One region of the Mesorhizobium sp. P2_D6 genome, then DNA from elsewhere that is predicted to be linked to it. Evidence: riboswitches for the same ligand, from Rfam matches in the RefSeq annotation. Region 1 holds a riboswitch; each other region holds the start of a gene.
The links. A riboswitch is a leader RNA that binds a small molecule or an ion and turns the genes downstream of it on or off. The one in region 1 is predicted to bind cobalamin.

Region 1 (7,769 bases):
TGCACCGGCTTGGCGCCTGGTGACACCATCGCATCGGCGCAAACCGGCGCCGACGGCCAAGCGGGCATTTCGCTTGAAATTCCCGTGCGTTAGAGCGACAGCTTGCGTTGTCGAATCGTGTTGCGGCCCTATCTACTTTTGTTCGAGCGCCGGACCCAAAACCGGTTTCCAGTTTTCAAGATCATGGTCTAGACCTGACGGACACCTTTTCCCAAGGGATGATGGCGGGAGGCGCTGGTGGAAAGCCAGGACGAACAAACGAGCGGCGCCAAAGCCGCTGACGAAGCCCACGCCGACATCTATGACGAGGACGGCGTCGTTCTGTCGTCGTTCCTGGCCCAGATCGGCGCCGCCATCGCCGATCGCGACACGCTGACGCTGAAGCGCGAAGTCGACGACCTGCACCAGTCGGAACTCGGCGACCTGCTCGAAGCGCTGCATCCCGAACAGCGCCGCGCTTTGGTCGAACTGCTCGGCGCCGATTTCGACTTTTCGGCGCTGACCGAGGTCGACGAGGCGATCCGCCGCGATATCGTCGACAATATGCCCAATGAGCAAATTGCCCAGGGCATGCAGGACCTCGATTCCGACGACGCGGTCTACATTCTCGAAGACCTCGAGAAGGAAGACCAGGACGAGATCCTGTCGCAACTGCCGTTCACAGAGCGGATCAGGCTGCGCCGTTCGCTCGACTATCCTGAAGAGACAGCCGGTCGCCGCATGCAGACCGAGTTCGTCGCGGTACCGCCGTTCTGGACCATCGGCCAGACCATCGACTACATGCGCGAAGACAAGAACTTGCCCGAGCGCTTCAGCCAGATCTTCGTCATCGATCCGAGCTTCAAGCTGCTCGGCGCCATCGACCTCGACCAGATCCTGCGCACCAAGCGCGCGACCAAGGTCGGGGAGGTCATGCATGAGACCAGGCATGCCATTCCGGCCACCATGGACCAGGAAGAGGCGGCGCGGGAATTCGAGCAATACGATCTGCTCTCCGCCGCCGTCGTCGACGAGAACGAGCGGCTGGTCGGCGTGCTGACCATCGACGACGTCGTCGACGTCATCCAGCAGGAGGCGGAAGAAGATCTGCTGCGCATGGGCGGCGTCGGCGACGAAGAGCTGTCCGACAGCATTCTGTCGACCTCGCGCTCGCGCGTTCCCTGGCTGCTGGTCAATTTGTTGACGGCGTTCCTGGCAGCGTCGGTGATCGGCCTGTTCGACCGCACCATCGAGCATATCGTGGCGCTGGCCGTGCTGATGCCGATCGTAGCCGGCATGGGCGGCAATGCGGGGTCGCAGACCATGACCGTCACGGTGCGGGCGCTGGCGACGAAGGACCTCGACATCTACAATGCCGGCCGCATCATCCGCCGCGAGATGGGCGTGGGCTCCATCAACGGCATCATTTTCGCTGTGCTGATCGGCATCGTCGCGGCGGCGTGGTTCCGCGATCCCAATCTGGGCGGCATCATTGCGGCTGCTATGATCATCAACATGTTCGTGGCAGCCCTTGCCGGCATCCTGATCCCGCTGCTGCTCGACCGGTTCAAGATCGACCCGGCGGTGGCGTCGGCGGTCTTCGTCACCACGGTCACCGACGTCGTCGGCTTCTTTGCGTTTCTGGGGCTCGCCACCTGGTGGTTCGCCGTCCCCTGACGAAACAGGGCATGGTGCTGTCAATTGACTTTTACGTAAATGCCGTGCGACGCTGCGTCGGGGCTTCCTGCCGAGTCCGGTATGGAGCGGGTTGATCGGAATTGGGGGAGGTGCCGCGCAGGCGGCCGCTGACTCATGTTCCGGCATTTGGAGCAATGATGCGGGAATATTATACGATCACCGAGCTGACGCGCGAATTCGATGTGTCGACGCGCACACTGCGCTTTTACGAGGATGAGGGGCTGGTGCAACCGGTGCGGCGCGGCCGCACCAGGCTGTTTCGCCCTTCGGACCGGCATCTGATCCGCCAGATCATGCGCGGAAAACGGCTCGGCTTCTCGATCAACGAGATCCGCGAAATCATCCAGATGTACAAGGAGCCGCCCGGCGAGGTCGGTCAACTCAACCTGATGATCAAGCGCATCGAGGAAAAGCGCGAGGATTTGCGCCAGAAGCGGCGCGACCTTGAGGAGACGCTGGCGGAACTCGACCAGGCGGAGGAGTCTTGTGTCGAGCGGTTGGTGGAGCTGGGGGTTAATACCTGAGGGTCGCTGCGCAGGCTATTGGTTCAAACTTCCGAAGGTCGGTGCTGCCCCTCATCCCCCTGCCGGGACCTTCTCCCCGTATAGTGACGGGGAGGGGCTGAACGAGGCGCCGGCGCTTTCTGCAACGCAGACAATTGGCGAAACCTTCAGCCAAAGGGCCCTTTCTCCCCGTCACTATACGGGGAGAAATGTCCGGCAGGACAATGAGGGGCAGCGCTAACGTTCGCTGAATTATCAATCCGAACTCGAGCGATCGCCTTTGGTCCGAGAGCCGCTCCGTCTCAGATCCAGCGCCGAACCCGTTTGGCGTAGTCGCGGTACTTCTTGCCGAATTTGGCGGCCAGTACCTTCTCCTCTTTTTCGATCGCGACCTTTTGGGTGGCGAAGGCTGCGATCAGGGCCAGCGGCAGGAACCATACGATCCCTGAAACGAAGGCGACGCCGATGAGCATCAGCGTGTTGGCGAGATACATCGGGTTGCGGGTGACGCCGAACGGGCCTGACGTCACCAGATGCTCCGGCACGCCATTGGGATTCATCGTGGTCCTGGCGCGCATCATGGCGCGGATGGCGGTGAACCAGAGCGCGGCGACGGCAAACAGCACCACAAAGCCGGCCGCGAACAGGAGGTCGCCGAGGAGGTCGCCGATCCAGGGCAGGGGATAGAAGAGGCCGAGCACGACGCTGATGGCGATGGCGGCGCAGTAGATCAGTGGCGGCCATGGAATCAGCCCTGATTTCGATGGCCCAGCTTTTGCCGGCAGCTTGTCGGTCATTGTTGCCCTCCCTGCGTCATCGGGCTCTCCTTCGTCTTGGCGGTGCAGATGCCGGCAAGGTCGCTCAGATGCGCCTTGAACTCCGGGGTCTGGTCGCCATTGTAGAGCCGGTCGAATGCTGCCTCGCCTTGCAGCGTGTCCAGCATGCACACACAATAGCTGGCGCAGAACTCCGTGTCGCGCTGCTGTTCGCAGGATACCTGGCATTCCTTGAGGAAGACCACTTCCCTTGTCTCGACCGGCGCCGGCGAGATTTGCGAGAACAGCCAGACACAGCCGAACAGCAGCGGCTGGTGGATCAGGTAGAACGCCAGGCTGTGGCGGCCGATGAAGGTGAACGGCTTGGCCCAGCTTCCAGGCGTCAGCGTCGCCAGCCGCGCCAGAACGCCGGTGGTGGAGGCTAGTTTTGCCGTAGCGATACCGACAAGCACGGCGCCGAACCAGGGAAATAGCGGCACATAGTCGTTGGAGCGCGGGTTGATTGCCGACAGGCCGACCCACCATAACACCGGATGATCGAAGGCTTCGGATCGGAGATAGAGGGGCGCTGCGATCACCACCGCCGCCACGACCATCGTCAGCAGCGCCGGCAGCCGCAGGAGCAGAAGGCCGAGCAGGCTGGCCAGCGCGATCTCGTGCAGGATGCCGAAGAAGATGAAGCTGTCCGGCGTCAAGAAATAGGTGACCGCCGATATGGCGGCCGCCGCCACCGCGACCATGGCAAAGCGCTTCCAGAAACCGTTCCAGCGGACCTGCCTGCCATGGGCGAGAAACAGGCTGACGCCGACCAGGAACAGGAAGGTCGAAGCGATGCAGCGCGCATAGATCTTCCACCAGCCGACGGCGGTAAGGCCGGGATCGGTGTAGTGGAAATTTTCGAGATCCCAGGTGAAGTGGTAGCTGGCCATGGCGATCAGCGCGATGCCGCGCATGACGTCGATGGCGACGATGCGCTTCGGTTGATCCGGAACAGGTGCGGTATGGATGCTCATGGTCTCGTAATCTGATTCAGCCCCTGAAGACGACTATCACGGTTGCACCGGACAAAAGAAGGCCGGCCGCGCTGGCATCGCTCGCGTCGCGGCTGCATGAGGCGGCGCTTTAGGCCGGAGCCGGAAAGGCTTTGGCCGAATTCGCTTTTTGCCGCCACTGGTCTATTCGGTGGTGCTGGCGTTTTTCGGCCTAGGCTCGGTTTTCGTCACGCTCGGCCTGCTGGCCGCGGCCTGCGGCTTCGTCACCTGGCGCTATCTGCCGAAGTCGCTTGATCAGAGCGCCGCATGCCGCTCGCGCACCCAGTTGTGGAAGCGGTGCAGGTCGTACTCCTCGGGCATCAGCACACCGGCCTGGTGGCGCATCGAGCGCAGACCTTTCTGGTTGATCTCGCAAATCGCCGCATCCTCCTCGAGCACCTGGGTGCCGAAGGCGACGACATTGTCGATGTCAGTCTGAGCCAGCGCCTCGTGCGCGAACAGCCACTCGGCGGTGAGTTCGGTCTGCTCGGGGTCGAGCGGTGTCAGGCGCACGGTGCGGACATAATCGACATGGCCGACGATGAACATCGATGGCAGGCTGGTGGCATAGGTCTGGCCGGCTGCACGCTCGGCCAGCGTTAGGCCGGTGAATATGGGACCATGCGTCTGGCCGTCGCGCGACCAGGTCTCGGCGCCGGCGCGCAAGCCGCCGGAAAACTCCGGCGCGTCATTGTCGGCATGGCGAACCCAGTCGGGGTCGTCGTGCCGGCTCATCAGACCGCGGCCGTAGATCGGCACCAGCCGCGACAGGTCCTTGTGGACGCCAGGGCAGTGCAGGCACTCGTTGAAGTTTTCCCAAAAGATCTTCCAGTTGCAGTTCATCACCTTGCGCAGGACATGGCCTGATACCAGCGTTTCCAGCGGCCAGTTGCCGAGGTTGCCGGAAGCCGGATCGAAGGATGCCTGCGCCGAGCCGGCCGCGTCCTCCTCCAGGTTGACGAAGACAAAGCCGCGCCAGACCGAGAGCGCCACGCGGTAGAGCGGATGATCGGCCTTGTCGAAACCGTCGGGCAGCGATTTCGAGGGAACGCGCACCAGATCGCCGCGCAGCGAATAGGACCAGGCGTGGTAGGGGCAGGTGATGAGCCGCGCCTTCAGCCGGCCCTCGCTCTCCTGGCAAAGCTGCGAGCCGCGATGCCGGCAAGTGTTGTGGAAGGCGCGCAGTTCGCCGGTGTCGTCGCGCAGCACGACGATTTCCTGCGTGCCGACACGAAATGTCCTGAACGCCAAAGGCTGGGCAAGGTCAGCCTCGCGGCAGACGAGCAGCCAGTTTTTGTACCAGATGGCGTCGAGATCGCTCTGGTATGCGCCGGCGTCCCAATAGGCCGAAGACGGCAGCGTCGGCTCCAGCCGGGTCAGGCCATTATAGGGATCGCGCTGGCTCGGATTGGGTTGCATGGCTGGCTTCCTCTGGGGATACACCAGCCGACACCTCGGCAAATCGTTTGTCAATCAGGGTGCCGCATTGCCGGTTTGGGGCGCGGCGCATAATCATGTCGTGGATATGGGGGATTCGGAACGTGGCCGCACGACAGATGTCGCTTACGCCGGAGCTGGTCGCGCGTTGCTGGCGCGAGATCAGGGACCCCGGGCCGGATCCAGACTCGATGCATCTGGATGACAGCGACTATGATTCGCTGCTGGATGAATTGCAGGCCGAGCTTCCGGACACCGAACCGCTGTGGCTTTTCGGCTATGGCTCGCTGATCTGGAAACCGGAAATCGATTATGTCGAGGAGCGTGTTGCGCTGGCGCGCGGCTGGCACCGTTCCTTTTGCATGAACATGACGCGCTGGCGGGGCACCAAGGAAAGCCCCGGCCTGATGATGGCGCTCGACAGCGGTGGCCAGTGCAAAGGCGTTGCCTTTCGGCTAGCCGACGACAACCGACGCCACCAACTGGGCCGGCTGTTCCGGCGCGAAGTCACGCTGAAGCCGACAAGCTACCGGCCGCGCATGCTGAAGCTTGCAAGCGAGGCCGGTCCGCTCAGGGCGCTGGCTTTCGTCATCAACCGCAACGGCCTGACCTATTCAGGTCCGCTCGACGAGGCGAAGGTCGTCGAGCGGTTGGCCACATCCTGCGGGCACTGGGGGTCGGGCGCCGACTATCTCTACAACACGGTGAAGAATCTGGAGGAGCGCGGCATTCACGACCGCCATCTGTGGCGGCTGCAGCGGCTGGTTGCCGAGCGGATCACCGCCTTGAACCCGTAACGCCGCATGGCGCATTCGCGCTGTTGGCCGGCGGAATTTGGTTTGCCGGATGCGGCTGTTTCAGCCTATAGTCACGCATGTCGTCGGTTCCGTTAGGGACCAAGAGGGAATGCGGTGAGGGCTGACTTGTTGCCCAATGCCGTGGCTGCCCCCGCAACTGTGTGCGGTAGTCCTCTCCAAGCCACTGAGGATTTTTCTTCGGGAAGGTGGGGAAGGGCGCTGATCCGCGAGCCAGGAGACCTGCCGGCGACAGGGAACTGACTTCGATGCCCTCGGGTGGAGGGCGAAAGGACAAGATATGAATACCGCTTCCGTCTCCCTCGGCGCTTCCGTCTCCTCGCAGTCGCGCTTCATGCAGCTCGTGCTTAGCGCGTTTCTGGGCATTTTCGTCATCGGCGTTGTCGGCTTCTCGCATATCGATGCGGTCCACAATGCCGCGCACGACTATCGCCATTCGATGGCGTTTCCCTGCCACTGACGAGGATCTGACATCATGAATCTGTTTCGCAACGTCGTGTTCGTCGCGGCGATCGCCGGGCTCGTGGCCGGCGTCGTTCTCGCCTGCATGCAGGCCTATGCAACCGTGCCGCTCATCCTGAAGGCGGAAGTCTACGAACAGGCCGGCGGCGGCCATCAACATGAGCATGCCGCGGCGCCCGCCGCCAACGCTGAGGACACCAATGCCATGAGCAGCGCAGCACCGGCACCGGCTGAAGCAGCCGCGCCGGCGGAGGACGAAGGCTGGGCGCCGGCCGACGGCTTCGAACGCTTCGCCTTCAGCGTGCTGGCCAATATCGTCACCGGCATCGGTTTCGCGCTGGTCCTGGTGGCGGTTTCCGAATTCGCCGGCGGCATCGGCAACTGGCGCCAGGGCGTGTTCTGGGGTCTGGCCGGCTTTGCCGTGTTCACGCTCGCGCCGGGCCTCGGCCTGCCGCCGGAACTGCCGGCGATGCCGGCGGCCGACCTCACCCAGCGCCAGATCTGGTGGTGGGCAACGGTGGCGGCGACCGCGGCCGGTCTCGGCCTGATCGCCTTCCGCAAATCGCTGCCGCTGGCGATCCTGGCCGTGGCCTTGATCGTGGCGCCGCATATTGTCGGCGCGCCGCAGCCGGACAGCTTCGAGACGCCGATCCCCGAAGGCCTGCACCACCAGTTCGTGGTGGCGGTGACGGTGACCAATCTGGTGTTCTGGCTGGTGCTCGGCGCGGTTGTCGGTGTGGTGCGCGGACGCTTCACCGGTACGGCGACCAGCCTGCGCGACAGCTTTGCCTGATCGCAGTTTGACCTTCATCATCGGCGGTGCGCGCTCCGGCAAGAGCGCGCATGCCGAAACTCTGGCGACGGCGCTACCGCCGCCATGGGTCTATATCGCCACCGCTGAAGCCTATGACGATGAGATGCGTGAGCGCATCGCGCAACACAGGTCGCGGCGCGGCGAGGGCTGGGCAACCGTCGATGCGCCGCTCGATCTCGCCGGCGCGCTCGAGGCCTTGCCCGACAACCAGCCGGTGCTTGTCGATTGCCTGACGCTGTGGCTGACCAATCATA
Region 2 (7,769 bases), on a different contig from region 1:
TTTTCGGCTTTGCGAAGCGGGTCGCCATATTGGAAGATCCAACCTCCGCGATGCAGTGGATCGCCGCCTGCAGATCGGGCAGTGGAAAAGTGCAGGTGTAGACTTCGACGACATGTTTGAGACTGGCGAGGTGCGTCAAACAGTGCACTATGTCCAGGTTTCACAACTAGACCACGCGAATGAGAAGCCGTTCCTCACCACCGACTGCAAAACCGCAGATCGCACGCAAGCTGACCATGGCCAGACGCAGCTCATGGCGATGGCTTGCCCGCCAATGGCCAGGCTCAGTGGCGCAGATGCAGCGGTCCCGTTCGGCTGAGTAAAGAAATGGGACCCGGGCTGTTTGCCGCATAGTGGCTGTGGAGGAGGGGGATGACCGGGTTGATCAGATTTGAGAGGCCAGTCGTTGTTCAGCTTAGCCGCCGCAGCTCGGAGCGTATCGTGTTCGACGTCAACGACGCGGCCGCTATCTTGCTGCGGGATCTGCATCATGAGACCGATAAACGCAGAATAGCGATGGACACCTGTCTGCAGGTTTTACGCGGTAAGACCCATCCCCCAGCCGCTCGACGAGCTTTCGTCGCAGCCGCACTCGAAGCACGCATTCTGCGCAGTGATTGAGATTTGGGACGCCGCTCGTGAATTTCGGCCGTCTGCACATCGCTATTGAACGCGGTCCGAACACCCCTGCCGGCATCGGCCAGGAGCAAGCTAACCCCGCAATTTCCGCGACGGCTTTCCTGGTCCGGCGCCGGATCTTGACCATCAAAACACAAGGGGTCCGCCTGCCAGCTGCGGCCGCTCGGCTTCGCCGTCGCGGTGATCGTGATTGAAGCCAGAGGCAGACAGAGCCATCGAGCGGGAATTGGCCCGCTGCAGAAGGCAGAGTTCGATGCCGCCTCAATGATCTCCAGAAGTACCGTTGGAACCTTACCCGGCTTAGCACTGCAACTGGTCTCCTGGAACGCGCTCCGCGGCCCGGCGGCGTGATCGCCGATGCTTCTTCCGACGATCGGGAGCGGGGTTTCGGCGACAAAGATCGGAGATGATAGTGAGAATGGATTATCCAATACGGAATGATCCGAAACTGGCTGACGGTGAGCCGTCTTGTCTCTGGCCGGCTCATTCGAGGGCCGGCCTCCTTCGATCGCCCGCCAACGCCGGCCTCTGGGACAGCTGACTTCGACGCGCCTCAACAAGCGTTCAGCCAGGACAACGTTGCCGAGGCGCTTTGTCACTGGCAGCTCGATTGCCCTGGGTCCGCCGGATAGACTCCCCCAAGATTGCCCGGTGTGTGGCGTTGCCGCTCACCGCCGGCGAGTGGCACCGAGCCCTACGCCGTCTGCGCTTTTTCCCGAACTGCGCCTGCCGCAGCCACCATGTTCACCAGGGCAGGGCGGACCTCCTCCCATCTGCGCGTTTTGAGACCGCAGTCGGGATTCACCCACAGTTGGCCATCCAGCAATCGATCGCGCGCAAGCATGATGAGGTTGGAGATCTCCCCCACTTCCGGGACCCGCGGCGAGTGAATGTCATAGACACCAGGACCGATCCCGTTCGGATACTTGAAGGTTCGGAGCGTATCGAGCAGTTCCATCTGCCAGCGCGAGGTTTCAATGGAGATCACATCGGCATCCATTGCGGCAATCGCGTCCACGATATCGCCGAACTCGGAGTAGCACATATGGGTGTGGATCTGGGTCGCATCGCCGACCGCGGTTGAAGCCAGCCGGAAGCATTCGACGGCCCAGTCGAGATAGGCCTGCCAGTCGGCCTCGCGCAGCGGCAAGCCCTCGCGCAGTGCGGCTTCGTCGATCTGGATCATCCTGGCGCCCGCCTTTTCGAGGTCGCTCACTTCATCGCCAATGGCGAGCGCGACCTGGCGGCAGACGGCTGAGCGCGGAAGGTCGTCTCGGACGAAGGACCAGTTGAGGATCGTCACCGGGCCGGTAAGCATGCCCTTCACCGGCTTCGGCGTCAGCGACTGAGCATATCGCCACCAGTGTACCGTCATCGGCTGTTGTCGCGACACATCGCCAATGATGATCGGGGGGCGCACAAAGCGCGAGCCATAGCTCTGCACCCAGCCGTGTTGCGTGAAGGCGAAGCCGCGGAGCTGCTCAGCGAAATACTGCACCATATCGTTGCGCTCGAATTCGCCGTGGACCAGCACGTCGAGTCCGATCTCTTCTTGCCAGCGAACGGCGGCTTCTATCTCTTTCTTCAGGAAGGCCTCATAGTCGACGTAACTCAAATCGCCCTTGGCATGGGCTGCCCGCGCCTTGCGAACCTCGACTGTTTGCGGGAAGGAGCCGATCGTCGTGGTGGGGAAGGATGGCAAGCCAAACGTGTCGGCCTGAAGCTTGGAGCGCACGTCGAATGCGCTCTTCCGGTGCGTCATGGCGACCTTGATGGTGGCGCCCCGTGCTTCGACGAGCGGATCATGCACCTTCGCGGATGTCGCGCGACCGGCGGCAGCCTCAGCCGACGCCTCCAGTTCGGCGGCGACCGCGTCCCGGCCTTCGGCCAGGGCACGGGCGAGCACGACCAGCTCGTCGGTCTTTTGCGCCGCGAAGGCGAGCCACGATTTCACATCCGCATCGAGTGCCGTCTCCATGTCCAGGTCGATCGGCACATGCAGCATCGAGCAGGACGGGGCGATCTCCACGTGGTCCAGCGGCCAACCGGCGACGATCGGCTTGATGCGGTCAAGCATGGCAGGCAGGTTCGCGCGCCAGACGTTGCGGCCGTCAATCAGCCCGAGCGAGAGCACAAGGTCCTTCCGCGCGAGCCGGCCGACGGTCTCCAACTGCTCTGGAGCGCGCACGAGATCGACGTGCAGTCCCGCCACGGGCAGAGAAATTGCGGTCTCGAGATTGCCTCCCAGCGATCCGAAATATGTAGCGATCATGATCTTCAGCTCGGGTGCTGCCTTCGACAGCCGGCAGTAGGCGAATTGGAATGCATCGCGTTCGTTGGGAATCAGATCGAGCACGAGCGCCGGCTCATCGATCTGCACCCAATCGGCTCCCGCGAGCTTCAGCCTCCGCAGGAGCTCGTCGTAGACGGGCAGCAGCCGTGGCAGGAGCGCGACAGGGTTGAAACCCTCCTCCGGTGACTTCGCCAACTTGAGAAAGGTGACCGGTCCAAGCAGGACCGGGCGCGTGTGGATGCCGAGCGCCTTGGCCTCGAGGAAATGATCGACCGGTTTCGCCGACGAGAGGGCAAAGGTCTGATCGTCCGTAAGTTCCGGCACAATGTAGTGATAGTTGGTGTCGAACCATTTGGTCATTTCCATCGCGGCGAGGCCATGCCCGTTGGCCGCATGCTCGTCACCGGCATGTCCACAATCAGCGGCCTGACCTTGGTTGCCGCGCGCCATGGCGAAATAGGTATCGAGTGGGACCTCGCCGTCAGTCCAGGTGTATCGTGCTGGCACGGCGCCGACCATGGCGACGGTGTCGAGCACATGGTCATAAAGCGAGAAATCGTTGGACGGGATTTTCGACACGCCGCGATCGTGCTGCTCCCTCCAGCTGGCGGCGCGTAGCGCCTTCGCCGTCGCGAGCAGGTCGGCAGCGGGAGATTTTCCGGACCAGTAGCTTTCAAGCGCGAATTTGAGTTCCCGCCGTCGACCGATACGCGGCACGCCGAGCGTTGTCACAGGAATTTGTTGAGAGACAGTCATGCCATACCCCGATGGTTGGGGCGTGGGGACAAGGAACGCGCGAGCAGGCGGCACGAAGCCGGGCTACTGCGACCACCGAGACACCCCGCCCGTGGACGTTGTTCGTCGTGGCAGGTCTCCTGGCTCGCGGGTCAAAGCCTCTGCCCGTCTTCCCGAGGCCGTTCGCCTCAGTGACACCAATGGGCTTGGCTCGCCGCTAACAGTTGCGGGGGCAGCGCCGGCATCGCACCGGCTTCCCTCTTAGCTCCGCTACAGCAGTGCCGCGCGGAGAACCATGACATACGCATAATCACAGCCGCTTTGCTCCTTGTCAATACATATAACGAGATGTTTATGTGATGATGCGAATAATGCCCTTGCGCTGATCGGTCTCTTTCGCCCAAAGCCGCATACGATGCCGCCTCTCATCAGTGCAGGCTCGGAGAGGTCCTTGTCCCTATCGGCGACGCCGGATCAGATCGAGGTCGCCGGGCTCAAGGGCGTAAAGTGGGGCGAGGCCGTCACGGTCCGCCGGGAATCCCGGTATTTGTACCCCGCTCGGCTTTGCTCAGCGTGCTTGCGCATTCCCCATCAGCGCGCTGATGACCACGTCCGGTAGCGGAAAGGAGAGGTGGCGCTGCAGGTCGGCGGGTTGGGGCTGGGCCGTCAGCGTCTCGAACAACTGCGTGGCGATCGCCTCGACCTGCTGCGCGAGCAGCTTCACCCTGCGGTTGCTGAAGGCCGGCGTCACGATCGTGCGTAACCGGGCATGCTCGCCCCCCCCTCGTGCGAGACCAGCCATCCCGGCGAACCGAGAATCACCGAATCTGGGGTGCGTGCCGCACTCGCTAAGCGACGGAAGGGCGGAAGGTGACCGGCAGGCGCTGCGGGCAGCGAATGACGTAAGACGGCATGTAGACGACGTCCTCCGCGGCGATGGCCAGCGCCAGATCCTCCAGCCGCCCGAACAGCGCAGGGAAGGCGCAGCACAATTCCAGGCGCGCCAGCGCAGCGCCCAGGCAGGAATGCGGCCCCTCGCCGAACGACAAATGCGGGTTGTGCCGCCGGGTGACATCGAACCTGTCGGCGCCGGGACCGAAGGCCTTTTCGTCCCGGTTCGCCGCATGGAACGCCATCAGGACGGCATCGCCGCGGCGGACCATGCATCCGTCGATCTCCACGTCCTGGGTGGCATAGCGGAACGGCAGATTGGCCGCTGAGCTGCCCCAGCGCAGGATCTCCTCGATCGCCTGTGACCACGGAACTTGGCCGCTGCGCACCAGGTGCAGTTGCTGCGGATGCGTCAGCAATGCCACCATGCCATTGCCGATGACGCCGGCGGTGGTCACGAAGCCCGCAGACAGCACCATGAACAGCATGTCGATGAGCTCGGTGTCGGAAACGAGCTCGCCATTGTCACGCGCGACGATCAGGGCCGAAGCCAGATCATCGCCGAGCTGGCCCCGCTTGAGCGCGATCAGGCGACGGAAGAACTCCGGGATGCGCTGCCGCGTCTGTCGCACCTCTTCGGCTGTGGCGGAGGTGTTGGCCAGGCTGTAGGTGAGCGCGACGATCTCTTCGCGCTGTTCGTCCGGCAAACCGAACAGTTCGGCGGTCACGTTGGTGGGCAGCGGAGCGGCGAACTCGCACATCAGATCGGCACTGCCGCCGCGCTGCGCCATCTCGGCCAGGAGTCGATCGACGCATTGTTCGACCCGTGGCGCCAGCAAGGCGATACGACTGGGCGCGAAGCTGCTGGACAGCAGGCCGCGCAAGCGCCGGTGATCGGCGCCGTGCGCCGTGGTCATGTTGTCTACTTTGCATATCCCGATCAGCGGATGATCCTCGGGAATCTCGCCGTCCTGCAGCGCCCGCCACTGTCGCCAGTCCTTGTTGAAACGCTGGTCGGAAAGCATCTGCCTGAGCGTCTGGTGACGGGCTGCCGCCCAGGTCACCACATCGCCTGGCAGCGACACTCGCGCCATCCCCCCCTGCCGCAGAATCGCAGGAGAAAGACGATCAACTTGCGTGGGAGCGGCCGGCACACCGATCACGTCGCAATGATCGTTTTCTACGCGCGTGCCAACAACTCCTTTAAGAACCATCGCGGGTCCACTTCTCGGCACGGAAGATCCGCGCGCGGACTTCGAAAAGTGCCCCCCCAGTGTGCTTCGTCCTCAGAAGCGGTAGGTGAGACCTGCGCCTATCAACCAGGGATCGAGCTTGGCCTTGCCCGTGAGCTTGGCGCCGGCGACAGTGACGTCGAAGTCGGGCTTGAGGAAAAGCTTCTTCACGTCGAAGTTGACGCCCCAGTGCTCGTCCACCATGTAGTCGAATCCGACCTGCAGCGCGGCGCCGAATGTGTTCTTGACCTTGAGATCATCGGCGCTGCCGGCTTGCTGATGATAGAAGATCGTATAGTTCACGCCGGCGCCGAGATAGGGTTTAAAGGCGTCGAAATCGGTAAAATGATACTGCAATGTCACCGTTGGCGGCAGCAGCCAAACCTTGCCGACCTTGCCAAGCCCGCCGATCGCACCTTGGCCATCGATGTTGGCATAGGTGGTGCCGAGTATGAGTTCGGCGGCGATGTTGTCCGTGAAGAAATACGAAATATCGAGTTCCGGCGTCACGGTGTTCGAATACGAAAGACCGGAGCCGGGCACCGCATTGACATAGCCCGAATCCTCGGTGATCACCCCCAACGCACGCAGGCGGATCTGCCAGGGGCTTGGCGCTTCCGCGACGCAGGCTTCTGCCTGCGGGACGCTCGCGGCTTGCCCAACATCTGCCGCGCCGGCCTGTCCCGCAACGATGAGGACGACAGCCGCTGTCATTGCCCGCGCCACGCCAATTCGCGCTCTCGCCATACTTTTCTCTCCTTGATCTTCAGAAGCGACGCACTGCGCCTTGATTGAATCCTGCTCGCATCAATCGAGATTGACGGAGCGCTCATGCGGGATAGCCCCCGCATGTGTCGTGCCAAATGAGAAAATCGTTGCAGAACAATGCGGTCACTCCGAGAGCGCTGTGTCTCATGTGCGACTTCGTCGAAGATCCGACAATGAGTGCAGCCGTAGCCGCCCCGGGTAGCCGTTCGTCAACATCGGCCGGCAGTTCGTTGGCCCGCTCGTCCTCGGCTTCGAGTTTTGGCGTATTCTGCGTTTAGCGCCTTGATCGTCGCCTGCTGCTTCGCCGTCAGGCCGGGGAACGTTCCAGCCAGTTGGCGCAGTCCGTGGGCGTGTCCGTAAGGCGTCTCGACCGCGACCGATATGGGCGGGAAATCCTTTGGCAGCACGCGCCAGCCGCCACCGATCGGGCCATGTAGCGGATCGCGTTCAAGACCTCGCGCAGGTCCGTTATCACGTGCCGCCCGGTCTTGGCCGCGCCCGGCAGGAACGGTTGTATCCGCGACCATTCCTCATCCGTCAGATCGGAGGGGGATAGCGCTTAGTCTTCTCGATATCGGCCATCCGGGCACGCGTCGCTCTGGTTCACATCCCAAGCTTCAATCACGATTAATCCCGCCAATCCGCTGCCCGCACTGCAGCAGGCTCCTGTTAGCGCGGCAATTAATCCTGCTTCGGTTTGAAATTCGCTACGAGAGCACGATATCGTTGTGATGACCGACCTGGATTGATCATCAAGTGGCCGATACCGCCGTAGAATGCGACGAAAAGGCGCGTGGCCGTTCTGACCCCCCGGGCCGACCGCCGCGCAATCGCGCGGTGATGAAGCACTCCGCTGTCCTTGGCGGGCTTGACTACCTGGCGGCGGATTATCGTCGGCAGGACTTCTCGAAGCATGTCCACAACGAGTATCTGATCGGGCTGATCGAGCGAGGCGTCCATGATGTCTGGTGCCGAGGTGAGGTTTGGCACGCCGGTAGCGGCACCGTCGCGACCTTCGCGCCCGGCGAACCGCACTTCGGGGGTGCTGGTGACGATCTTGGCTGGAGCCAGAAAATCTTCTACATGCCCGAAGGCCTTATCCGGCAAGTCCTTGAGGACAGCGGCCAAAACGAACCCGGAACGATCGACTTCAAAAGCCCGTTCCAGGAGAATGCCCCAGTTGCACACGGCCTCAGCGCGTTTTGGCGCCT
Region 3 (7,769 bases), on a different contig from region 1:
AATCGGCCGTGCGCTTGATCTCGAAAAGCCCCTCGACCGGACGCAGTGACGGATCGGCCTTGCGCCGCTGCATCGATTTCTGGATCACATGCAGAAGTTCGCGCATCGCCACACCAGTCTGGTTGGTCAGGTTGCCAGGATGGCGCCTATAGTAGACTGCGATTGTATCGGGCAGAACATGTCTGGGGCTGGTTTCGAAGATGCGCAGCAGATAGTCGGTGTCTTCGCCCTGCCGTAGATCCTCGTCGAAAGCGCCGGTGCGGTCTACGAGTTCTCTGCGAAAGATAGCCGCGCTCAGGCTCACGCCGCGCATGGTAGGGCCGCTACCGCCCGGCGCCGGGTAGAGCGCCTCGTCATCCATGAGATCGACGCGCGTCATCAGCGAATACGTCAGCTCTAGGGCAGGATCGGCTTCGAAGAGGGCAAGGTCGGCCTTGAACCGTCCAGCCGGGGAAACGTCGTCCGAATCCAGGAACGTCACGAACTCGGCCTGCGGCAGCAATTGCCTCAGGCCGGCATTGCGTGCCTTGACCACACCCTGGTTGGACTGCTGGAACAGTCGGATGCACGATGCCTCCTGCATCAGCGTCCGGACGGCGTCGACGGAGCCGTCCGTCGAACCGTCGTCGATAATGATGATATCGAGATCGGCATCGTCGCGTTGCCTGAGCAGCGACCGCAGCGCGGGGACGACATAGAGTTCGCGGTTGTAGACAGGCATGATGACGCTCAGTCTCATGCAGCGCCTGCCAGGATGAAATCCGCTATCGCAGCTGCGATCTCCCGCGGCTCGGTCCCCAGGGACAGCCGGTAGCAAGGCAGATCGCGAGTGAGGTCGCCGAAAAAGCGAAAGCCGGATTCCCGCTCGCCCGGCATCTGCACGATGCCGGACGGTGCCAGGGCAATCATGGCGTCCTTGCGCGATATGGGCATGATCGAGCTTTTCGTACCTCCACCGATATGTGGCACCATCAACGCGATAATGTCTAGATTTTCAGGGATTGGCCGAGGTGCGATCTCGTCAATGTGAAACGCGTGCTTGCCTTGCCAGTTCAGCGGCTGGTACGATTTCAGCCGGTCTCCCAGCTTCAGCCGCTTGAAACCCTCCGGGTCCTGCTTGAGCGTGGCAAACAGGGGCCGCGCTGTCACGCGATCTGTCCGGTCGACCAGCACATAGTCGTCGCCGACGCTGTCGAGCCCGTTGAGGAGACCTGCAACGACGGTTCCGGATTTACCGGCGCCGCCGGCGCCGGCCAGTAGTACGCCCTTGCCGTCGATGCCCAGTGTGCCGGCATGGGTGAGCCGCATGCCGCGCGCCGCATATTCCCAGTGCAGGAACGCCCGCAACGGCGCCCCTTGTTCCCATGGCGGATAAGCGTCGGCCGACATCATCAGCTGCGCCCCGACATGGCGTTGCGGATCATGGAATTGCCAGAAGTCGAGGTCATGATAATAGCTGCCGCGCAATCCGGCCTCGGCCAGCCGGCCGGCAAAGGCATGATGGTTGTACTCGCCCCGGCCCCAGCTCGCCGGGGCGGAGATGCCGTCAATGCCGGGATGGGCGACGAAAATGCGGCAGTTGCCGGATACAGGTTGATTGTCCGGAGCCTGTATAAATGCATGGCCCATGGCATCCGCCAGGGCGCCATGGCTGAGGTGGATCGTCAGGTTCAGCAGGGGCAACCGGATCTTGGCGGCCACGGCGTAGCTGGCGGCGGCGTCTTCGGTCGCTGCCAGCACGTGGCGCGCATAGTTCGACAGGGTCCGCAGCGTGATCGAGGACATGGCCTGTGTTCCGGCGACCGGCGTCGCGAATGCGCCCTGGAAGCCTGTGGGAATGTCTATGCCTGTTTCACCGCCGGCCAGCCGAGCGGTTCCTCGACCTCGTGGATCGGGTCGACGATGATGAGATCGGCAAGGTCGTCATGGACGTCGACTCTGAGCGGCTCGCTGGTGGCGGCAAGCTCAGCCAGCAGGTCGCCTGAAAGCGGTTGCGCTGGTGTTTCCGCAGCCGCCAGTAGCCCGAAGTCGAGCAACCGGGCAATGAAGCTGTCGAGATCGGCCAACCCTATTGTCGCCGCACCCGCTTTCGCTCCGACCAGCGCCTGGGCGGCGACGCCTGACGACAGCGCCTGCCAGATGCGGCTGCCGGAATCGGAGAAGCCGAAATATTTGCCATTCGAGAGGTCGAGAACGACGGCCTCGCCATCGAACGATTCGAACACGATATCCTTGCTCGCGACCGCATAGACCCGTTGCTGCATCGCTCCATCCCGTCCCAGACGCCCTTGAAGGGATCGCGCCGATTTCACGGTCTGGCAAGCCCTTCCGAGAGTGCGTCTAAATCAGTTGGCCCATTCTTGGCAAGACAAAGACCCGCAGGCACCCTGTCTGCGCCTGATGAGCAGCTACGGTTATGGCGGCCGCTCAGGCCTCGATTTCGAGCGCCGACAGCGGTTTTGAGCAGCAGGCAAGAATGAAGCCGTCATCGATCTCGTGGTCGAGGATGCCGCCATTGTGGCTCATCTCGACACCGCCGGAGACCTTCTTCACCTTGCAGGTACCGCACAGGCCGAATTCACAGGCAGCGGGAATCCGCACGCCCGAGGCGCGCGCCGTCTGCAGCACGGTCTGGCCGGCGACGCATTCGGCGTCGACCTCCGAAAGCGAGAAGCGGATCGGCGTCACGGCTTCGGCAGGAGCAGTGATGCCTTCTTCAGCGGGAGACGCAAACGGCGCCGGGATTTCCTCCACCGCGGGCGCGGCAAAGCTCTCCTGATGATATTTCATCATATCGAAGCCGGCGGCATCCAGCATGCCGCGCACGGCGCGCATGAAGGGATCGGGACCGCAGCAAAAGATCTCGCGCTCGCGGAAATCGGGCGCCAGCAAGGGCAGCCGGATCGCGTCGATGCGGCCCATATGGCCGTACCAGCCTTCACGGCTCGAGCGTTCCTCGATCATGAAGCCGAGCGACAGGCCGGGCATATGACCGCCGAGCAGTTCGAGTTCCTTGCGGAAGATGATCTCTTCCGCACGCCGCGCGCAATTGACGAAGCCGACATCTGTCCATGGCGCGCAGTCGTTCAGCCAGCGCAGCATCGACATCATCGGCGTCACGCCGGAGCCGGCCGAAATGAACAGATATTTGGCCGCCGGGTGGCTGTGCAACGAGAAGTCGCCGGCCGGTCCATAGGCCTTGACATGCGAGCCGGGCGTCAGATGGTCAAACATCCATCGCGTGCCGATGCTGCCGGCCTGCGCCTTGACCGTTACTGCGATCGAAAACGGCCGCGACGGCGATGACGACAGCGTGTAGGTGCGCATCAGCGGCCCGTCCGGTGTCGGCAGCTCCAGCGTCACGAACTGACCCGGCTTGTAGCGGAACCAGGTCTGGTTGTCGGAGCGGAAGGTGAAGGTCTTGACGCCTGGCGCCTCGTCGCTGACGCCGATCACCTCCAGCACCTGCAGCCTGTCATTCCACGGCGCCATCTGGTCGAGATGGCGATAGAGCCCAAGATCCGTCATCGCATTCATCCCTCTGTCCTTTTTGCTCTGCTCATGTCGTGATCCCAAAACCGCAATACACTTTTGGGCGACATGAGCTCACGCGACGCTGCGCAGCGCCGGCCGGCCGCCTTCGGCAAGGCGCGGACCGATGAAGGCTGCGTACCATTCGACGAACTGGATCACGCCGCCCTCATGCAGCTCCGAATAGGGGCCCGGCTCATAGGCCGGAGACAGGATGCCGAAGGCGTTTTCCTCGACGATGCGGCGGTCCTGGTCGTTGGTTTCGGTCCAGACATGCGTGAGCTCTTCAAGGTTGTAGTCGACACCCTCGACCGCATCCTTGTGCACCAGCCACTTGGTCGTCACCGCGGTTTCGGTGGCGCTGATCGGCAGCACCCGGAAGGTCACTGCATGGTCGATGAGGATGTGGTTCCAGGTCGTCGGATAGTGGTAGTGCATCAAGGTGCCGATACGGTCGGCGGCAACAGTGTCGGAGAGGTTCTTCGCCACCGCGCGCTTTCCCGTCATCGTGTAGCTGACGGCATCGCGCAACAGCGGCGCGCGGGTGGCGCGGTATTGTCCGGCCGGATCGATGCGGAATTTGCTCGGCAGGCCCGCCGCTTCGCATTTCGCCCAATGCGCCAGCATCTCCGGATCGCTGTCGGCGCCCTGCACGCCGGTTACCGTCGGCGCTTCCGGGAAGGTCTTGCAGAGTTCGGGATGGTTGCCGGCGCAGTGGTAGCACTCGCGGTTGTTTTCCCAGACCAGCTTCCAGTTGCCCTTCTCGACGATGGTCGATTCGAAAGCGATCTTGGCTTCGCTCAGCCGGTGCGGCTTGAGGTAGGGCTCGATCATGGCCCGCATCGGCGCGAAGTCTGCAGGTTCTTTCGCCAGGCAGATGAAGATGTACCCGGCCACGCTTTCGCAGGCGACCGGCTTCAGGCCGAACTGGCTCTTGTCGAAACCCTCGGCCATCTGCCGGGCGAACAGCAGTCGGCCGTCGAGCTCGTAGGTCCATTGGTGATAGGGGCAGACGAGCTTTGCCGCCGTGCCTTTCTCGGTGTTGCAGACCCGGCTGCCGCGATGGCGGCAGGAATTGTGAAAGGCGTTGATGTTGCCCTTCTGATCGCGGACGAGCACCACAGGATAGTCGCCGATCTGCACGGTGATATAACTGCCGGGCTTCGGCAGTTCGCAATCATGGCCGACGAACAGCCAGTCACGATACCAGATCAGCTCCATGTCGAGCTTGAAATAGTCCGGGTCGGTGTAGAAGGGTTGCTCGAGCGAAAAGCCTTGCTTGCGGCCGTTCAAGAGCCTCAGCATGTCGTTGCGCGCATCCATAGTTCTGTCCTCGTGGTTTAAGGACTGAACTTGGTGGTGATGGAGGAAGGATCGGCCGCAGGCCGGCAATATGCCGGCATGCGCTATCCACCTCTTGACCGCCCACCGCGATCAGTCGAGTTCAAGCATCTCGGGCTGGTTTCCGGGCTCTGGAGTTGTCCTTGCGGACCATCGCGACACCTTCCCAGGCTTCTTGCCCAGTGGTCTCCCGTTGCGACTTGAACTCCACCACCGTTGCGGGGGCAGCGCCGGATTCTGACCGGCTTCCCAATTCTCCGCTCCGTCGTCACGAAGCGGCACCTGAGATGGGATCATCTAATCACGGCAGCGATCGCGACATCGGCATGAAAGCGACATCGTCTCCATGCGGCGCGACACGCACGACAAACGCGGCGGCAGACGATCGTGGGGCTGACGGCGTTGTTTTCGGGGCGGATCGCGGCCCCTCGCAAATCACCACGAATCAGACTGCCGACTAAGGGAAAACACGTCAACGGTATCGAAAAGTGACTATTAGCAGTTTCTAAAATCGAACCGAACGGTTCGTTTCTGTTGACAATGCGTGCAGGACAGTGTGAACGCTGACGCCCGGACACACTCGGTGAGCCAGACGGCATGGTCACATAAGACTTTGTATTATTTACACAAAGTGAGATGATAGGCATGCTTATGAAAATTACAAGAGGTGAAATCATGGCCCAGCCGGAACAACTTCGTGATTGGAAACCAGCCTATGGCTTTCCCACATCGGGGCTTGTCCGAACGACGCGAATTGCTCCCACCACACGCCGCTAGACGGACAGCAAAACTGGAGTACTAAAAATGAAAAAGATCATCCTTACTGCCGCCGCCGTTTTGGCCATCACCGGCAGCGCCTTCGCTGGTAGCGACAATTATGGTTCCAATGGTGCGAACCAGCCCGCTGCCGCGGTTGACAGCTCGTATACGGCTTCCATTCAGAAGTCGGTGCCCGCTGACAAGCAGCCCGTCGTTCAGGGCAGCGACCGCAACCTCTTCGGCCGTTAACAGCTGATACCGATCCAAACAAAAGCGTGGCGGCCTGTCCGCCGCTCTTGGGATCTCGAAGAAATTCAGGAGTATTTAAAATGAAAAAGATCATCGTTGCTGCCGCCGCCGTTCTGGCCGTTTCCGGCAGCGCTTTCGCCGCCAGTGACAACTATGGTTCGAACGGCGCCAACCAGCCTGCGGTTACGTCGACGGATAGTGGCCACACGGCTTCGGTTGCGAAGTCGGATCCGGCTGCTCAGGCCCCCGCACAGGGCGCCGACCGTAACCTCTTCGGTCGCTAACAGACGATCGGGATCTGACCTCAGAGTTTTTCGGACAACGATCCCAGTCGAACATCGAACAAGCTGCAGAGCGGCGTGATCACCAGCCGCTCTGCCACATGATAAAAATTCAGGAGACTTGACATGAAGAAGATCGCTCTTGCTGCCGCTGCGCTTTTGATTGCCGCCGGCAGTGCTTATGCCCGCAACGACAATGTCGGCTCTAGCGCCGTCGACAACCAGGCGACCGTCAACGTCGACAACACCCGGACGTCGTCGGTGCCCAACACCGGTTCGCCGGTCTACAAGCTGTTGAACTCGTCGGGCGACGTACAGAAGTCCGCCCCGCAAGGCAGCGACCGGAACCTCTTCGGCAATCGCTAGAACGTTTCACCGTTTCACAGAAACGGCGAACCGCTCTATCTGTTTGTTTTTCGCAATTCCCGGACGGAAAACCGCTCACACTTTTCCTGGAATTGCTCTAACAGCCGAAGTTTTAAAAAAGAGCGGCGGGCCTGGCCCGCCGCTCTTTTTCATGCCGATACGACGCGCCGATCTCAGGCCGCCTTCACTTCCACCGGCTTGAGCGAGAAGGAATGCCCGTCGGCGTCGAAGATGTGCAGGTCGCCGGCATCCGCAGTCAACCGCAGCTTCGCCCCGCGCTTGACCTCGACATTGCCGGGCAGCTTGGTCACCAGCGGCAGGTCGGCGCGGCCGATGTCGACATAGACCAGCTGGACCTCGCCGAGCTGCTCGACATAGTCCACCACGCCTTCGAAAAGATACTCCGTGCCGGTGGCGACCGACAGATCTTCCGGCCGCACGCCGAAGCTGACCGCCGCGCCCTTGGCCGAAGCCGGTGTCGCGATCGGCACCGTGGCCTTGCGGCCGCCGACATGGCTGACGATGGTCGGGTCGCCGGTCTTGTCGATTGTCGCCGGCAAGATATTCATGGCCGGCGAGCCGATGAACTGGGCGACGAACAGATTGCCGGGCTTCTTGTAGAGGTCCATCGGCGTGCCGACCTGCTCGATATGGCCGTCCTTCAGCACCACGATGCGGTCGGCCAGCGTCATCGCCTCGACCTGATCATGGGTGACGTAGATCATCGTTGTAGCCGGCATCGATTCCTTGAGCTTGGCGATCTCGATGCGGGTGGCGACGCGCAGCGCCGCGTCGAGGTTCGACAGCGGCTCGTCGAACAGAAACACTTTCGGGTTGCGCACGATGGCGCGACCGATGGCGACGCGCTGGCGCTGGCCGCCCGACATCGCCTTGGGCAGACGGTCGAGATATTTGGTCAGCTGCAGGATCTCGGCTGCCTGCCGTACCCGTTTGTCGATCTCGGCCTTGCTTTCCTTGCCGATCTTCATCGAGAACGCCATGTTGTCGTAGACGGTCATGTGCGGGTAGAGCGCATAGGACTGGAACACCATGGCGATGCCGCGCTTCGAAGGCGGCACATCGTTGACCACCTCGCCGGCGATCTTCAGCTCACCGGAGGTGATCTCCTCAAGCCCCGCGATGGACCTCAGCAAGGTCGACTTGCCGCAGCCCGACGGGCCGACAAAGACGATGAACTCACCCGACTTTATGTCGAGGTCGATGCCATGGAGAATGTGCAGA
Region 4 (7,769 bases), on a different contig from region 1:
TCGGCGGGCGCTAGGCCGCGCTGGTTGTTGTCCCAGACGTCGCGGCGAGTGGTGGCGACGATGACCTGGAAGACGGGCACGCCGGCGCGGTCAAACAGGGTTTCCACGCCGGGCTCGGCACCGGAAGCGAAGGCGGTGGCTGTGATGATGGCGGCGGGTTTGAGCGAGGCCAGCGCGGTTTCGACGAAGGCGAGGGAGGTGGCGTCTTTCAGGCTGGAGACGAAGATCGGGACCGGGGTGATACCGCGCTGGCGAAGGGCATCAAAGAGGGCATCGATGGGCGCGACATCGGCAGCCAGCAGCATTGAGCGGTAGAAGAGGATGGGCACGACAGCTGCGGCGTCTCCCTCCCCCTCGAGGGGAGGGTGGCCCGCAGGGCCGGGTGGGGTCGGTACGACTGGGTTCGACGTTTCTTTCTGTCGCCGCGCTTCAGAAAGTCGGCGCACTTCACCGGCGACCCCACCCCCGGCCTGCGGCCGGACCCTCCCCTCAAGGGGGAGGGGGACGACGCCGCGGCCTGGCTCGTAGTAGCCGGCTTTCGGCACCGCGACCGGCTCGGCCGCCACCACATTGTACCCGGCCAGCCCCGCCAGCCGCTGCATCAGCGCTGTCATATTCTCCGGGCCGCCCTCGCGGAAATAATCAAGCAAGGCGTCCAGTTCCTCACGCGGCAGCGTCGAGGCTTCGATCAGGCGCAGGTCCTCGTCGTGGCTTTCGCCGGGCAGCAGGGCGAGTTTGATGCCCCGCTCTCGGGCGATTGCTGCAAGCTGGTCGCAGCCGTAGCGCCACCAGTCGTAGCCGCCGAGGATGCGCACCAAAATCATCTTGGCGTGGCGAGCGACGCTGTCGACCCAGAGGTCGACGGACATGGGGTGGCGCAGGTCGCGGAGCGCCGCCAATCGCATCGAGGGCAGGCGGCCGGCATCAGCCTTCCATGCGGCCGCCAGCCCGGCGAGGTCGCTATCGGTGAAGGACAGCGCCACAATATCCGCCGGCGTCTGCCTGAGATCGACCGGCTCGGCGAGATCGTCGAGCGAGGCGGATGTCGTGGTGAGGATGTGCATCGCGGCTCGTGCCTGAGATCAGCCGGCGAGTATACGCTCGATCGCCGGGCGGTTCAGCCCCTTGAGGCCAATGACGACGAGGCGCGAGCGGCGGTCGTCCTCGGCCGTCCAGGCGCGGTCATAGTAATGGTTGACGCGCGGGCCGACGGCCTGCAGCAAAAGCCGCATCGGCTTGCCGCCGACATCGACGAAGCCTTTCACGCGCAGCACATTCTCCTCTTCGGCAATGGTGGTGACGCGCTTTGCCAGTTCGTCGGGATTGGCGATCGAGGGAATGTCGACGATGAAGGTGTCGAAGTCGTCGTGCTCGTGGTCGAAAGCGCCGTCATGGTGCGACTTGCGGTTCTCGATGTCGTCCTCGACGGCGAGGCCGAGGCCCAGCAGGATCGAGGGATCGACCTTGCCATGCGCGGTCGCCACGATTTTTACGGCGCGGGCGGAATGCTCATTGATGATGGCGTTGGCGCGGGCCGAACCGGCTGAATCCATCAGGTCGCTCTTCGATAGGATGATCAGGTCGGCGCAGGCGATCTGGTCCTCGAAGACTTCCTCGACTGGATCGTCGTGATCGAGCGTCTCATCCTGAACACGCTGTGCCTGCAGGGCGTCCATGTCGTTGGCGACGCGGCCTTCGGCCAGTGCCGGGCCGTCGACCACGGCGATGACGCCGTCGACCGTCACGCGGCTCTTCACGCTCGGCCACTGGAAAGCCTGGACCAGCGGCTTGGGCAAAGCCAGCCCTGAGGTCTCGATCAGGATGTGGTCGACCTTCGGCGTCAGCGCCAGGATCTGGTCGAGGGCCGGCACGAAATCGTCGGCGACGGTGCAGCAGATGCAGCCATTGGCCAGCTCAACGATGTTTTCCTCCGGGCAGGTGTCGATGCCGCAGCCTTTCAGGATTTCGCCGTCGATGCCGATGTCGCCGAACTCGTTGACGATGATGGCAATGCGCTTGCCGCCGGCGTTTTCCAGGAGATGACGGACCAGCGTCGTTTTGCCGGCGCCGAGAAAGCCGGTGACGACGGTGCAGGGAACACGGGAGAGATTGCCGGCCGGATTTGGAGCGTTCATGGTCAGTCCTTCAACATGTCGAGGGGTGGGATGCGGGCAACGAGGCCGCGCTTGAGGCTATCGGGCCGGCCGCGCCAGGGGATGAGGCCGTCGGTCGAGGTGGCGAAGAGTTTTGCGCCGGTGACGAGGTCGGCGCCGCTGGTCGTGGTCAGGTCGCCGAAGACATAGCTCCAGCAGCCATCGCGCAGGATCGCGGCGCTGAGCCGACGCTTGCAATTGCCGAGGCATTCGACGGTGCGGACACGGATGTCGCCGGCAGCGGCGCGGCGCGTGTCCTCAGCCAGCAATTCGCCAGCGCGGGGATGGGCGTCTGAGCCGGTCTCGTCGCGGCAGGAGGCGCAGACGATGACGGTGACGCCGACCAAGGCGTCGCTATCGGCGGACGAAATATCCGCTGTGCCAGCCGAAAAACTGCTGTTCTGGTCCAAAAACCGGGCTCCTTGCCCGGAAACCCGCCAGGCGATCGGATTCTTCTGTCGCAGACGGCAGGTCTCCTGGCTCGCGGGTCATCGCCTTGGTAGCCGCCTTCCCGGTGTTACCCAGTGGCTTTCGGCCTTGGCTCGTCGCTTACAGTTGCGGGGACAGCCGCGGATTTGGGATTTTGTCCCGCACCGCATTCCCTCTTGGCCCCAGCCGTTGCGGGCAGGGGACCGTCTGCAGCGGATTTAGGCTTTTGCGGGCAGTACTGTCAACGCACGGCTACGACATGGCAATGTCGGCCAAAGGCTGTCCCAAATCGCCGGCCGGCGTCACTTCGATGCGCTCGAGGCCAAGCCAGCCCTGCATCTGCTTCAATTCCTCGAAGAGTTGTGCGGCGGTCTCAGGTGGCGCTTTGGGTTCGGCATAAGCCGCGTGGACGCGCAGCACGCTGGCGGGACGGTCGGCTTTGAGGTCGACGCGCCCCACGATCCGGTCGCCGAGCAGAAAGGGCAGGACATAATAGCCGTATTGGCGCTTTTCGGCCGGGGTGTAGATCTCGATGCGGTAGTGGAAATCGAACAGACGCTCGCTGCGCGAACGCTCGAAGACGACGGGGTCGAACGGCGCCAGCAAGGCGCGGGCTTCGATTTTTCGCGGCAGGCGGGCGTCCTTGTGGAGGTAAGCCGGCTTGTCCCAGCCTTCGACGCGCACCGGCAAAAGCTCGCCCGTCTCGACCAGTTCCTCCAGCCGGCCCTTCATGTCGGCCGGCGACAGGCGGAAATAGTCGCGCAAATCGCCAGATGTCGCGATGCCGTGGGCGCGGGCGGAAATGCGCAGCAACTCGCGGTGCGCGTCCTCGGCCGCCGGCACCGGCAGATCGAGGATCGCCTGCGGCAGCACGCGCTCGGGCAGGTCGTAGAAGCGCTCGAAGCCGCGACGGTGGGCCGTGGTGATACGGCCGGCCCAGAACAGCCACTCGAAGGCATGCTTGGCATGGCTCCAGCCCCACCAGCCGCCCGAGCCCTTCTGGCCTTCGAGCGCCGAAGCGGCGATCGGACCGCGCTCGGCGACCGCGCGGTAGATCTCCTCGATATAGGCGGCGTGCTCGCGGCCCCATTTGGCGAGGCCGAGATACATTTCGTCGCCGCTCTCGGCACGCTGCATGCGCCAGCGCATCAGCGGCCAGGTCTCGACCGGCAGAAACGAGGCCTCATGCGCCCAATATTCGAACACCGCGCGCTTGCGGGTGATGGCGGCATTGTCGAGCAAAGCCAGCGGGTAGGGGCCAAGGCGCGAATAGAGCGGCATATAGTGGGCGCGCACCACGGCGCTGACGGAATCGATCTGCAGCAGGCCGGTGCGCGAGAGCACCCGGGCGAGGTGGCGGCGATCGGGTGTGCCGCCCGGGCGGGGGTCGGTAAAACCCTGCGCGGCCAGTGCGATCCGCCTGGCCGTGGCGAGCGATATTTTGTCCTTCATCAAGATGCCTTTGCCCTGGTCCTGTTCGCGCATTTTTAGCCGGTGATTCCGACCATGCTAGCAGGCGAATGGCGGGAGACATGTCAGGAGACAAAAGTGGAGTAAAAGGTGAAGGAAATCAAACAGGAGCGGATCGGACCAGTTTTTCCCGACCTGCCGTCCAGCACTGCGTTTTGAACAAGGTTTGACTTGCTTCGCCGAAAGCCCTGCGCTAACCCTCGCCGCGTTGCAGCATAGGCACCTAAAACGGTTCAGCGGTTAAACTGTCACGCTTCCGCATTAGGGTTGGTTGCTGTAATCAAAGTGGATTGGCCGCCAACGGAAAGCCGCAGCATGAACGCACTGCTCAGTTCGTACCTGCCCATCGTCCTCTTCATCGCCGTGGCGGCAGTCGTCGGCCTGGCGCTTATCATCGCGCCGTTCCTGGTGGCCTACCGCAATCCCGACCCGGAAAAGCTTTCCGCCTATGAGTGCGGCTTCAACTCTTTCGACGATGCCCGCATGAAATTCGACATCCGCTTCTACCTAGTGTCGATCCTGTTCATCATCTTCGATCTGGAAGTGGCCTTCCTGTTCCCGTGGGCGGTGTCGTTCTCGAAGATCGGCATGCTCGGTTTCTGGTCGATGATGGTGTTTTTGGCGGTGCTGACCATCGGCTTCGCCTATGAATGGAAAAAAGGAGCGCTGGAATGGGATTGAACGACAGTTCCGGCACACTCGTCGCGCCGAAGCCCAAGGGCCTGATCGACCCCAATACCGGACGTCCGGTCGGTTCTGACGATCCGTTCTTCCTCGAGATCAACAATGAACTCGCCGACAAGGGGTTTCTGGTCACCTCGACCGAGGCGCTGATCACCTGGGCGCGCAGCGGCTCGCTGATGTTCATGACGTTCGGTCTGGCGTGCTGCGCCGTCGAGATGATCCACACCTCGATGCCGCGCTACGATTCGGAGCGCTTTGGTGTTGCGCCGCGCGCGTCGCCGCGCCAGTCCGACATCATGATCGTCGCGGGAACGCTGACCAACAAGATGGCGCCGGCGCTGCGCAAGGTCTACGACCAGATGCCGGAGCCGCGCTACGTCATCTCGATGGGCTCTTGCGCCAATGGTGGCGGCTACTACCACTATTCCTATTCGGTGGTGCGCGGCTGCGACCGCATCGTGCCGGTCGACATCTATGTGCCCGGCTGCCCGCCGAGCGCCGAAGCGCTGCTCTACGGCATTCTTCTGCTGCAGAAGAAAATCCGCCGCACCGGCACGATCGAACGGTAAATCCATGGCCGCATCCCTTAGCGAACTGTCGACCTATCTCGGCGAAAAGCTGCCGGGCCGCGTCAAAGACGCGGTGCTGGCCTATGGTGAGCTCGGCATTTCCGTCGAGCCCGGCGACCTGATCGACGTGGCGACCTTCTTGCGCGACGATCCACGCTGCCAGTTCATCTCGATCATCGATGTCTGCGGCGCCGACTATCCGTCACGGATCAAGCGCTTCGATGTCGTCTATCATCTGTTGTCTCCGAAGCAGAATTTGCGCATCCGCATCAAGGTCCAGGCCGACGAAGAGACGCTGGTGCCGTCGCTGACATCAGTCTATCCCGGCGCCGACTGGTATGAGCGCGAGACCTACGATCTCTATGGCGTCCTGTTCTCCGGCCATCCGGATCTGCGCCGCATCCTCACGGATTACGGCTTCGAGGGTCACCCGCTGCGCAAGGATTTCCCGCTGACCGGTTTCGTCGAAGTCCGCTACGACGACGAGGCCAAGCGCGTGATCTACGAGCCGGTGGAATTGAAGCAGGAATTCCGCAATTTCGATTTTCTTTCCCCGTGGGAGGGCACCGACTACGTGCTGCCCGGGGACGAAAAAGCCAAGACGAATTGAGGCGCCAGAATGGCCGAAACCTCCGTCCGCAATTTTAACATTAACTTTGGACCTCAACACCCTGCGGCGCATGGTGTTTTGAGGTTGGTGCTTGAGTTGGACGGTGAGGTCGTGGATCGCGTCGATCCGCATATCGGCCTGCTGCATCGCGGCACCGAAAAGCTGATCGAGCACAAGACCTATCTGCAGGCCGTACCTTATCTCGACCGGCTCGACTATTGCGCGCCGATGAACCAGGAACATGCCTTCGCGCTCGCTGCCGAGCGGCTGCTCGGTATAGAGGTGCCGAAGCGTGGGCAACTGATCCGCGTGCTCTATTGCGAGATCGGCCGCATCATGTCGCACATCCTCAATGTGACGACGCAGGCGCTCGACATCGGCGCGCTGACGCCGCCGCTGTGGGGCTTCGTCGAACGTGAAAAGCTGATGGTGTTTTATGAGCGGGCTTCCGGCTCGCGCATGCATGCCGCCTATTTCCGCCCCGGCGGCGTGCACCAGGACCTGCCGGCGAAGCTGGTCGAGGACATCGGCAAGTGGATCGATCCGTTCCTGAAGTCGCTCAACGATCTCGACAAGCTGCTTACCGGCAACCGCATCTTCAAGCAGCGCAATGTCGATATCGGCACGGTGTCGCTGGCCGATGCCTGGGCCTGGGGTTTTTCCGGCGTCATGGTGCGCGGTTCGGGCGCTGCCTGGGATTTGCGCAAGTCGCAGCCCTATGAATGCTATTCCGAAATGGATTTCGATATCCCGATCGGCAAGAACGGCGACTGCTATGACCGTTACCTCGTGCGCATGGAAGAAATGCGCCAGTCGGCCAAGATCATGCGCCAGTGCGTCGACCTCTTGCTCGGCAAGGAAAGCGCCGGACCGGTGTCGAACCTCGACGGCAAGGTGGTGCCGCCCAAGCGCCAGGCGATGAAGCGCTCGATGGAAGCGCTGATCCATCATTTCAAGCTCTACACCGAGGGCTATCGCGTGCCGGCCGGCGAGGTCTATGCCGCCGTCGAGGCGCCGAAAGGCGAGTTCGGCGTCTATCTCGTCTCCGACGGTACCAACAAGCCGTACCGCTGCAAGCTGCGCGCGCCGGGCTTCGCGCATCTGCAGGCCATGGACTTCCTTTGCCGCGGCCACATGTTGGCCGACGTCACCGCCGTTCTCGGCTCCCTCGACATCGTGTTTGGTGAGGTCGATCGCTAAATGTCAGTCCGCCGTCTCGCAGAAGCCAGCGTCCAGCCAGCCACCTTCGCCTTCAACCGGGCGAATGCGGCGGTGGCCAAGCAATGGATCAAGAAATACCCCAAGGGCCGCGAGCAGTCGGCGATCATTCCCTTGCTGATGATCGCGCAGGAGCAGGAAGGCTGGGTCACCAAGGCGGCGATCGAGACGATTTCCGACATGCTCGGCATGCCGCGCATCCGTGGGCTCGAGGTCGCGACCTTCTACACGCAGTACCAGCTCAATCCGGTCGGCACGCGCGCGCATATCCAGGTCTGTGGCACCACGCCCTGCATGCTGCGCGGCTCGGAAGCGCTGATGGATGTGTGCCGCTCGAAGATCCACCACGACCAGTTCCACACCAACGACAAGGGCACGCTGTCGTGGGAAGAGGTCGAGTGCCTCGGCGCCTGCGTCAACGCGCCGATGGTGATGGTCTTCAAGGATACGTTCGAGGATCTGACGCCGGAACGGCTGGCCGAAATCATCGATCTCTACGATGCGGGCAAGGGTGCCACGGTTCCCACGGGACCGCAGAATGGCCGCACCGGCTCGGAGCCGGCCCCCGGCCTGACGACGCTGAAGAGCGAAAAGGCGATCCTCAAGGCGACGCGCGACAAGGAAGCCAAGGCGGCG

Region 2: it holds a riboswitch for cobalamin, as region 1 does, so the genes downstream of both, metE (5-methyltetrahydropteroyltriglutamate--homocysteine S-methyltransferase) here and AC1D1L_RS14220 (CbtB domain-containing protein) in region 1, are expected to answer to the same signal.
Region 3: it holds a riboswitch for cobalamin, as region 1 does, so the genes downstream of both, AC1D1L_RS02655 (aromatic ring-hydroxylating oxygenase subunit alpha) here and AC1D1L_RS14220 (CbtB domain-containing protein) in region 1, are expected to answer to the same signal.
Region 4: it holds a riboswitch for cobalamin, as region 1 does, so the genes downstream of both, AC1D1L_RS30620 (DUF1636 family protein) here and AC1D1L_RS14220 (CbtB domain-containing protein) in region 1, are expected to answer to the same signal.

What each region holds. Positions count from the first base shown of each region.
Region 1 covers NZ_JBFUEG010000005.1:444,109-451,877, reverse strand. Annotated here, with positions in the region: gene mgtE (magnesium transporter) at 238-1,656, shown strand; gene AC1D1L_RS14245 (MerR family transcriptional regulator) at 1,815-2,201, shown strand; gene AC1D1L_RS14240 (methyltransferase family protein) at 2,483-2,977, opposite strand; gene AC1D1L_RS14235 (heparan-alpha-glucosaminide N-acetyltransferase) at 2,974-3,969, opposite strand; gene AC1D1L_RS14230 (aromatic ring-hydroxylating oxygenase subunit alpha) at 4,243-5,406, opposite strand; gene AC1D1L_RS14225 (gamma-glutamylcyclotransferase) at 5,529-6,221, shown strand; cobalamin riboswitch at 6,289-6,483, shown strand; gene AC1D1L_RS14220 (CbtB domain-containing protein) at 6,520-6,699, shown strand; gene AC1D1L_RS14215 (CbtA family protein) at 6,715-7,494, shown strand; gene cobU (bifunctional adenosylcobinamide kinase/adenosylcobinamide-phosphate guanylyltransferase) at 7,487-7,769, shown strand, end outside.
Region 2 covers NZ_JBFUEG010000015.1:64,959-72,727, reverse strand. Annotated here, with positions in the region: gene AC1D1L_RS25730 (DUF982 domain-containing protein) at 1-101, shown strand, start outside; gene AC1D1L_RS25725 (DUF982 domain-containing protein) at 373-621, shown strand; gene metE (5-methyltetrahydropteroyltriglutamate--homocysteine S-methyltransferase) at 1,334-3,664, opposite strand; cobalamin riboswitch at 3,781-3,980, opposite strand; partial or broken gene AC1D1L_RS25715 (cytochrome P450) at 4,254-4,549, opposite strand; gene AC1D1L_RS25710 (cytochrome P450 family protein) at 4,516-5,772, opposite strand; gene AC1D1L_RS25705 (OmpW/AlkL family protein) at 5,845-6,537, opposite strand; gene AC1D1L_RS25700 (hypothetical protein) at 6,866-7,063, opposite strand; gene AC1D1L_RS25695 (AraC family transcriptional regulator) at 7,315-7,769, shown strand, end outside.
Region 3 covers NZ_JBFUEG010000001.1:589,292-597,060, forward strand. Annotated here, with positions in the region: gene AC1D1L_RS02635 (glycosyltransferase family 2 protein) at 1-739, opposite strand, end outside; gene AC1D1L_RS02640 (serine kinase) at 736-1,785, opposite strand; gene AC1D1L_RS02645 (PqqD family protein) at 1,842-2,264, opposite strand; gene AC1D1L_RS02650 (FAD-binding oxidoreductase) at 2,428-3,528, opposite strand; gene AC1D1L_RS02655 (aromatic ring-hydroxylating oxygenase subunit alpha) at 3,607-4,854, opposite strand; cobalamin riboswitch at 4,971-5,173, opposite strand; gene AC1D1L_RS02660 (DUF680 domain-containing protein) at 5,677-5,880, shown strand; gene AC1D1L_RS02665 (DUF680 domain-containing protein) at 5,961-6,164, shown strand; gene AC1D1L_RS02670 (DUF680 domain-containing protein) at 6,288-6,527, shown strand; gene AC1D1L_RS02675 (ABC transporter ATP-binding protein) at 6,701-7,769, opposite strand, start outside.
Region 4 covers NZ_JBFUEG010000025.1:21,204-28,972, reverse strand. Annotated here, with positions in the region: gene AC1D1L_RS30630 (cobaltochelatase subunit CobN) at 1-1,064, opposite strand, end outside; gene cobW (cobalamin biosynthesis protein CobW) at 1,083-2,135, opposite strand; gene AC1D1L_RS30620 (DUF1636 family protein) at 2,138-2,563, opposite strand; cobalamin riboswitch at 2,603-2,805, opposite strand; gene AC1D1L_RS30615 (winged helix-turn-helix domain-containing protein) at 2,835-4,034, opposite strand; gene AC1D1L_RS30610 (NADH-quinone oxidoreductase subunit A) at 4,368-4,733, shown strand; gene AC1D1L_RS30605 (NuoB/complex I 20 kDa subunit family protein) at 4,724-5,305, shown strand; gene AC1D1L_RS30600 (NADH-quinone oxidoreductase subunit C) at 5,310-5,915, shown strand; gene AC1D1L_RS30595 (NADH-quinone oxidoreductase subunit D) at 5,925-7,115, shown strand; gene AC1D1L_RS30590 (NADH-quinone oxidoreductase subunit E) at 7,116-7,769, shown strand, end outside.